Regions from separate parts of the Rhizobium sp. 10PS4 genome, predicted to be linked through region 1. Evidence: predicted binding sites of a transcription regulator. Region 1 holds the regulator's gene; the other holds the start of a gene.
The links. The regulator LexA, encoded in region 1, represses DNA repair genes until DNA is damaged. The targets are predictions, from matches to a motif close to TGTTCNNNNTGTGTTCNG.
Positions count from the first base shown of each region.

Region 1 (4,232 bases):
AATACCGGCAGCCACTGCGGCGCGCGCCAGCGTTTCCACGAATTCCCGCTGACCGCCGGAGGATTCGCCCTGCCCGCCCGGCTGCGCCACGGAATGGGTCGCATCGAAGATAACGGGTGCACCCATCGCCGCCATGATCGGTAGCGAACGCATGTCGGAGACCAGCGTATTGTAACCGAATGAGGCGCCGCGCTCGCACAGCAGCACGTTCGGATTGCCGCTGGCATTGAGCTTCTTCAGAACGTTCTTCATATCCCAGGGGGCGAGGAACTGGCCTTTCTTGACATTGACGACGCGGCCGGTCTTGGCGGCGGCGATGAGAAGGTCGGTCTGGCGGCAGAGGAAGGCCGGGATCTGAAGGACATCGACCACCCTTGCCACCTCCGCGCATTGCTCGGCAGTATGAACGTCGGTCAGGACGGGAAAGCCGAATTCCTTCTTGAGGTCGGCAAAGACTTCCATGCCCTTTTCGATCCCGATACCGCGTTCGGCCGAGAGCGAGGTGCGGTTCGCCTTGTCGAAGGAGCTCTTGTAGACGAGGCCGATGCCTAGCTTTCCGCAAAGCTCTTTCAGCGTGCCGGCAACCATGAAGGCGTGGTCGCGGCTCTCCATCTGGCAGGGACCGGCAATCAGCGATAGACGGCCGGTATTGGAAAAGGTGACCTGGCCTTGGCCTTCGCCGATCCTGACTTCGGAATTCGTATCAGTGCTCATCGTGTTTCCTCGAAGGCGAAGAGCGTGCCCTGCCCGGGCGCGGGCTTCACCAGAATGCGATTGTTCTTGCGCGTGTATGTCACCCCGTTAGCAGCCAAATGCGCTTCTGTCACGGCAAGATCGGCGACAGCAAAGAGGATTGCCCGGCCGCGCAGGCCGCGATCTGCGGATGAGACGGCGACGTCGAAATATGCCTCCAGCCCTTCCGGCGTCATCAGGCTGATTTTCGCATTCGATGCCGCAATATCGACGCCGAAACCGGTTTTCTCGACTGCCGATTGCGCCACGGCAAGGCTGACGAAGGCAGCGAAGGCGGCCGGCTCTGGCGTGCAAAGCGCGATCTCAACTATGCCGGTGACGCCATTGGCATGCGTCTCCAGCGCCGCGCGGTCGGCCGGTAGCGGATTGACGCGCTCGACGGTGAAAAACAGGAGATCAGGCGCGCGCAGGTCGCCGGCGAAAGCCAGCTTAAAGCCGGCAATCGTCTCGGAACCGTCCGGCATCGTCATCGGCCGGGTGAACTGCAGCATCTCGCCAGCGCTCGATCCGTTGCCGACGAAATCCTGATGATCGATGCCGGCATCCTTGCTGCCGAAAGCCAGCCCCGAGAGCCCCTCCTCGCCACAGCGGAAACGGAAGGCCTGGTTGCGGGCAGTGAAGACATTACCTTGGCGCGCAGATGCGTTGCTCTCCTCGACGTTCGCAATCCCGAGCGGCTCCAGATAGGTCTTGTCGGCAAAAAAGACGCAGGCATTCTCCGTTCCGAAGGGATGGCACGCATCGGCGGCAACGGTGAAGCCGAGCTTGCCGAGCCTCTCGCGCGCCAGATCGATGTTGACGACCGGCAGCACGACATGATCCAGCGGGTGCGGTTTGGCGGAATGCGCGTTCATGATATCCCTCCTGGAAACGGCAAGAGATGTGCGATGGCGCGTCCCTCAATGCAAGACTTCTGTGCCAATCCGGCGAATGAAAATAAAAATCTCAACGAGTTGGCGCCAAGTTTTACGGAAATTTAGCTACTTGCGGAACACATATGGAACATATAGTGTCTGTTCTGGATTTGTTTCAATCACGAGGTCACAACGTCGATGCTCACGCGCAAACAACAGGAGCTTCTCCTTTTCATTCATGAGCGCATGAAGGAATCCGGCGTTCCGCCATCTTTCGACGAAATGAAGGATGCCCTGGACCTCGCCTCCAAGTCCGGGATTCATCGCTTGATTACTGCGCTTGAGGAGCGAGGCTTCATTCGCCGCCTACCGAACCGCGCCCGCGCGATCGAGGTCATCAAGCTTCCGGAGGCCTACAGCCCCAGCATTCAGCCCCGGCGCGGCTTTTCGCCGAGCGTCATCGAGGGTAGCCTTGGCAAACTGCAGCCGGTCGCCACTCCTGCTCCCGCAAAACCCGTCGCCGACAACGGCAACTCGGTCTCGGTGCCGGTCATGGGCCGAATCGCTGCCGGTGTGCCGATCTCGGCGATCCAGAACAACACCCATGACATCGTCGTTCCGGCCGACATGCTCGGTTCCGGTGAACATTATGCGCTGGAGGTCAAGGGCGATTCGATGATCGACGCCGGCATCTTCGATGGCGACACCGTGATCATCCGCAACGGCAGCACCGCAAGTCCCGGCGACATCGTCGTTGCTCTGGTCGACGACGAAGAAGCGACACTCAAGCGCTTCCGCCGCAAGGGCGCCTCGATCGCGCTGGAAGCGGCCAACCCGGCTTACGAGACCCGGATTTTCGGGCCGGACCGCGTCAAGGTTCAGGGCAAGCTCGTCGGTCTCATTCGCCGCTATCACTGACATTGGCCAGGCCGGATTCGGTAAAACTGTTGCTGCGCCAGTCATAGGCGCGATGGCGCATCCATGGCCGCGACAATGAATCGAAGGCGGTTGCCACCTCCGGGCCGGCGTCCGTGAAGCGCAACTCGACGGATCCGGTCCTGCGCAGCGTCTCGCCGGTGAAGAGCGTTGCACCTGAGCGGCAGTTGTTGAAGCGAAGGCGCACGGACGTCACGACGATATCGGCCGCGTCGCATGCCGGGCCGAGATAGGCGGCATTGTCGATGACGGTTACCACCTGACCATTGCCAAGCCTTGATGTGCACCAGGCCTTCTTGACGCAGGAAAAGCGGTTTGCGTCACCGGCCGCTGCGGCCGTCCGCATCGCGGTCCTTGCTTCGTTCTGCTGATCGCGGGAAAGCCTGACGCGGCGGTCTTCTCCCTCAGGCGGGATAGCAGGACCATTCAGCATCTTCGGCGGATTATGCCCCGGCAGGACCAGCGCTCTCTGCCACTGGTCGAAGATGAAGTCCGGCGGTCTTTCACGGTTGGAAGCCATTGCCGCCGCCGCGACGACCGCGACGAGACTGCCATCCTCCGAAATCACCAGATCCGGCGGACGGGGACCCGGCAGAAGCAGCAGGATGAGCGTTGCGACCGCGATAATCGATGTGCCGACATGGCGCAACCGGGTGCGGAGCAGCGTCAGCAGCAGAAAGCCTGCCACGGCGACGGCGAAATACCAGGCGGGCAAGCGGCCCACGTCGATATTGCCACCCCAGCCGGACACCGTCTTTGCAACCGCGATCACCAAATCGAGGCCGAATCCGACGATCTTCCAAGCCCAAACATCCAGACCGAAAGGCATGAGCAGCATCGCCAGCAGACCTGCCGGCATGATGATGAAGGAGATGATCGGCATTGTCGCGAGGTTTGCCGGCAGGCCGTAGGCGGTCAGGCGATGAAAATGCTCGATCGAAAACAGCGCGGTTGAAAAACCGCCGATCAGCGAGGTCAGGAAGACGCCGCCGAAGAAACCGGCAACCGTAACGAACGGCCTGATGATCGGCAGCTTCAGGAAGGCGTTTTCTCGGACGCGCCGGTCCTTCCACAGCTGATAGCCCGAGACCAGCGCCAATGTCGCGGCAAAGGACATCTGGAAGCTCGGTCCCAAGACCTCGGACGGCGAAATGGCAATGATGACGAGAGCGGAGAGCGCGACATTGCGCAGGCTGATCGACGGCCGGTCGAAGAAGACCGCAATCAACATGATGGCCATCATGATGAAGGCGCGTTCGGCAGAGACCGCAAAGCCGGAGATCAGGAAATAGGCGGTGACGGCGATGAGCGCGCCGGCGGCAGCGATCTTCTTCGTCGGGTAGGCCTCAGCGATGCCGGGGAAGAGGCTGAGCAGCATCCGGAAGCCGACGAAGAAGATGCCGGCCGACAGCGCCATGTTGAGACCGGAGATGGCGATGATATGAGCCAGACCGGACTGGCGCAGCGCCTCCGTCGTCGCATCCGAAATGGCGCGCCGCTCGTCCGTCACCAGAGCAGCGGCAAAAGCACCGGTGTCGCCGGGCAGGATCGACCTTATGCGGTCGCCGATGCCGCTGCGCAGCCGGTAGAGACCTTCGAGCAGCGCTTCCGCTGTCGATCTTGCAGCCTGGGGACCTGCCTGCGCATCGACCTTCGTCGGTGCACCGTAGAAGAAACCGTTGGCGCCGA
Region 1 covers NZ_JAWDIW010000004.1:202,024-206,255, forward strand. The annotation lists gene kdsA (3-deoxy-8-phosphooctulonate synthase) at 1-714, opposite strand, end outside; gene RWJ89_RS09050 (VOC family protein) at 711-1,607, opposite strand; gene lexA (transcriptional repressor LexA) at 1,806-2,525, shown strand; gene RWJ89_RS09060 (ComEC/Rec2 family competence protein) at 2,506-4,232, opposite strand, start outside.

Region 2 (4,232 bases), on a different contig from region 1:
CCGGCAGGTCCGGCACAAGAATGCCGATCATGCCGTCATTGTATGCGACGACGTCGTCCCAGTGCAGGATACAGTTGTTCTTGCCGCCGCGCGACTTGCCGAGCGTGATGAGGCGGGTCAGCCGGGAATAGGCAGCCCGGTCGGTCGGGTAGACCAGCACCGACATGCCGTCGGCGAGATCGAGCCGGCAACCGACAACGAGGCGTAAACCGGTGGCGCGCGATGCTTCGAGTGCCCTTACAATACCGGCAAGCGAATTGCGGTCGACAACGCCGAGGGCTTCGATGCCGAGAGCCTTGGCGGTCTCGAACAGTTCCTGCGCCGAGCTCGCACCGCGCAGGAAGGAAAAATGGGTCGTGACCTGCAGCTCGGCATAGCTCATGCGAAGATCCCATGGCAGAACCAGCGGTGGCTTCCGGTTTCAGGATCGATGCCATCACCGGAGCGAAACACCCAAAGACGCTCGCCAGCCTCGTCTTCGATGACGAAATAGTCCCGCACCGCCTCCATCTCGGCGTCGCGCTGCCACCACTCGCCAAAAATCCGTTCCGGGCCGTCGGCGCGCTTGACCTTCCGGCGCTTGCCGCGCCAGGTGATCGAGACCGGCGGCCGGTCCGGCAGCAAGGCGATCGCCTCGATCAGCTCGGGACGGGCCAGCAGCCGGACAGGCCGGCGCCAATGGCTGACCCAGGTGACCTCGACCGGGTCGGCAGCAGGACTGATCCGCTGGATGCTGCGTTCGGGCACGTCGGAGGCAACCGGTGCCACCCGATACACACGCTGGCCGCGGTTGCCGTAGATATCGATCAACGGTGTCACGTCCTTCACTTCCTCCTCGACCAGCGAGGAGGATTTCTGGCGCTCCTCCAGCGGCTCGACTATGACCGCAACCAGGATGAGCTTCTCGATCCCGAAGCCGGGCTCGATCTTCTCCGTCCGGTCGCGAAACAGCTTCGTCAGCCAGGCGACATCGCGCACCGGTTTGACCGTGCCGGCGCGGATTGCCTGCCGCGTCCCGTCGACCTTCTCGACGATCAGATCCGCCCGGCGAACGCCAAGGCCGCGTTTCTGTAATTCCTCGATCAGTTGTACGACCAGACGACCGACATACTTGTTTATGGTCTCGGCAGCACCGATCGGTTCGGCAAAGGCGCGGCTCACTTCGACGAGCTCGGCGGTGCGTATCGGATCGATCGGCTCCGACAATCGGCCGAATGTCTGGTCGAGCCGCCGGCCGATTTCCGGCCCGAAGCGCAGCGTCAGCGGCGCACGCGGCGTATTGGCCAATTCGCCGATCGTCTGGAAGCCAAGCGTGCGCAGATCGCTGACGACTTTCCCGGGAAGGCGCAGCAACGATATCGGCAGTCTTTCGACGGCGCGAACAGTCTCACCTGAAGGCACGATGACCGTTTCGCGGCTGATGGCACGCGCACAGGCGTGGGCTGCACCCCAGGTATCGGCGATCGCGACACGGGGAGTGAGTTTTTTTGCCAGGAACTGATTGGCGATCTTGGTCACCATGGCGAGCTCGCCGCCCTGCAGGTGATCGGCACCCTCGGTGTCCATGACGATCCCGTCGATCCCATCGACTGCGACGATCGGGGAATAGAGCGTCAGCGCCCAAAGGGTAATGCGTTCGAGTGCTGCGGCATCCTTTGCAGGATCCGCATCGATCAGCATCAGGCCGCGAAACAGCGCCTGTGCTTTCGCCGCCGGCATACCGACATGCACCCCGGCTTTCCTGGCGGCTGCGTCGGCGGCCGACACCCAGCGCTTCGAGCCGCTCCTGGCGATCACGGCGATCGCCTGTTCAGGCGGAATAGAGGGATCGGCGCGACGAATGCGATCCGTCGGCAGATCTGGAAGATAGATCGAGACGACCCTTGTCATCGCACGCCCTCACGAGAAACTCAGCACATTCACCCGCTTTCACGCGCATCAATTCCAGCAACCATTGGGCCCTTCCGACACCCGGCACTGGCAATTCCTCCGACGGCATGACGCTCACCCGCCACCTCGTGGTCGACGCCGTCGGCTGCCCGAAATCATTCGCCTCCGTCTGTCGCCGCCAGCGTCGGACCGCGAGCGCCATTGTCCCGGTCCGTTCGGCCGCCAGCTGCAGCCGGCGCGAGCTGACCATCGGCAGGCGAACGAGTTCACCAACGACTGCGCCGAGCCCACCAAAGGACAGCCCTTCCTCCATGTTTGCCAGGACGTCTTCCTCCCGGTCGGATTCGACAAAGATCACCCGGTCGGGATGGAGGCCGACCTGGGCGAGTGCCGGAAAAAACAGGTCCGGTCGCGTCAGGCACCAGACGATCGGGCCTTTGGTGCGGGCCGCGATGCCAGCGGCACAGAGCGCCGCCGCCGCACCATCCACCGTGCCCGACCCGCCGCCGGCAAATTCGTGCAGCGCGCCATAGGCCAGACCACCTCCCGGCAGGACAGCATCGATTTCCGGCACGCCGAAGGAGAGACAGCCAGCCTTTCTGGCTGACACGCCCTCCAGCGAGGCAATGCGCTCGCGCAGATCGGAAATCACCCTTTGACGGGCAGCAGTCATCGTTCACGGCTCCCTTCAAGGTCGTGTTGGCGGCCGACATCATGTCAGACAGAATGCAGATGTTCTCTTTCTGTTCCGACGCAATTAAAGAGTCAAGCAACCGGAGGAATGGGAATATTATCCTGAACATTAGAAATCAGCAGAATACCCATGGGAATCAGCCCAATAGCGGCTGCGTATTTTTTTCCGAGCCTTTGTGAGCGCTAATCCCTTTGTGTGAATTGCGGGGACAAGTCGGTATCGTCACAGTGTCTTTAAGATTTTTCTGCTGAACTGTCGGGATGCCGAAGCCTCCGAGATCAAAACCTCTCCTTCGTGACACCGAGGCCCCGATCCGTTCCCGGCCGCGAGGCAAGCGAAATCCAGCCCAGCCACAGCTCCCTTTCGATCCCATGCCTGAGCGCGTCGAGCCTGTGCTGGCGCAATTGAAGTCCCGTCCCCCAAAGGGAAGCGAGTGGAGCTGGGAGCTGAAATGGGATGGCTATCGCCTTGCCGTCCATATCGAGCCGCAAGGGATCCGGATCCTCACCCGCGGCGGCCATGACTGGACGCATCGGTTTCCGGCGATAGAGCAGGCCGCCCGCGCGCTCGGGCCGGCGACGATGATCATCGACGGCGAGGCGGTCGTGCTCGACGAAGAGGGTCGGCCGGATTTTGGGCTGCTGCAGCAATCGCTGGGCGCATCCGGCAAACAAGCGGGCAACCGCGCCTCTAACGCCATCCTTTATGCTTTCGATCTTGTTTATCTGGACGGGCACGACCTGCGCGGTATCGAATACCGGTCCCGCCGACACCTGCTCGAGGACACGTTAGACGGCCCAAGGAATGGCCAGGTCGGCGCCATCAGGCTATCGGAAACACTTGATGGCGAACCAGCTGTCCTGCTGGAGCATATCTGCCGCCTCGGCTTGGAAGGCATCGTCGGCAAGCACCTCGACCGGCCCTATCGCTCGGGTCGGACCGGAGATTGGGTAAAGGTCAAATGCATCCAGAGCGAGGCCTTCTTCATTGTCGGTTATGAGAGGTCGGCGGCGTCGCCTGCCGGCTTCGGCTCGTTGGTGCTTGCTGCGTATTGCGATGGTGATCTCGTCCACGTCGGAAGCGTCGGCACGGGCTTCAGGCAAGCCGAGATCATAAGGTTGCGGAAGATGCTGGACATGCTGCGATGGAAGCGAAAGCAGCCGCCCCTGTCCTATTCCGGAAGCGCCGATATCGCCTGGGTCCAGCCTACCCTGATCGCCGAGATCGAGTTTCGCGCGTGGACGTCGGATGGGAAACTCCGTCATCCCTCCTACAAGGGCTTGCGAGAACGCCAGGACAATGCCGACGTCTTCCGGCTCGACTAGCGAAATCAGCGCCATGCGCTAGATTGTCCGCCATTCGAGCTCAAGCGGAGTAGATGGCCTGCAATGTGCAATCTTTATCGCATGGAAGACAAGGACTGGGTCGCCAAATGGGCCCAGGACGCCGAAAGCCTGATCAACCTGATGCCCGCCTACCAGATGAACCCAGATCAGATGGGGCCGATCGTCCGCAACACCGCCGACGGCAAGAAGCAACTGGTCCATGCGCGCTGGGGACTGCTCTCGCCGCGCTTCGCGCTCGAGAAGGCGGCCAAAGCAAAAGCCGACAAACTTGCGGCAAAGGGCAAGGCTTTCGATCTCGAAGA
Region 2 covers NZ_JAWDIW010000016.1:131,798-136,029, reverse strand. The annotation lists gene RWJ89_RS28055 (error-prone DNA polymerase) at 1-382, opposite strand, end outside; gene RWJ89_RS28050 (Y-family DNA polymerase) at 379-1,890, opposite strand; gene RWJ89_RS28045 (ImuA family protein) at 1,811-2,563, opposite strand; gene ligD (non-homologous end-joining DNA ligase) at 2,845-3,909, shown strand; gene RWJ89_RS28035 (SOS response-associated peptidase) at 3,973-4,232, shown strand, end outside.
Region 2: the regulator LexA is predicted to act here: its motif matches at 2,624-2,641, upstream of RWJ89_RS28045 (ImuA family protein).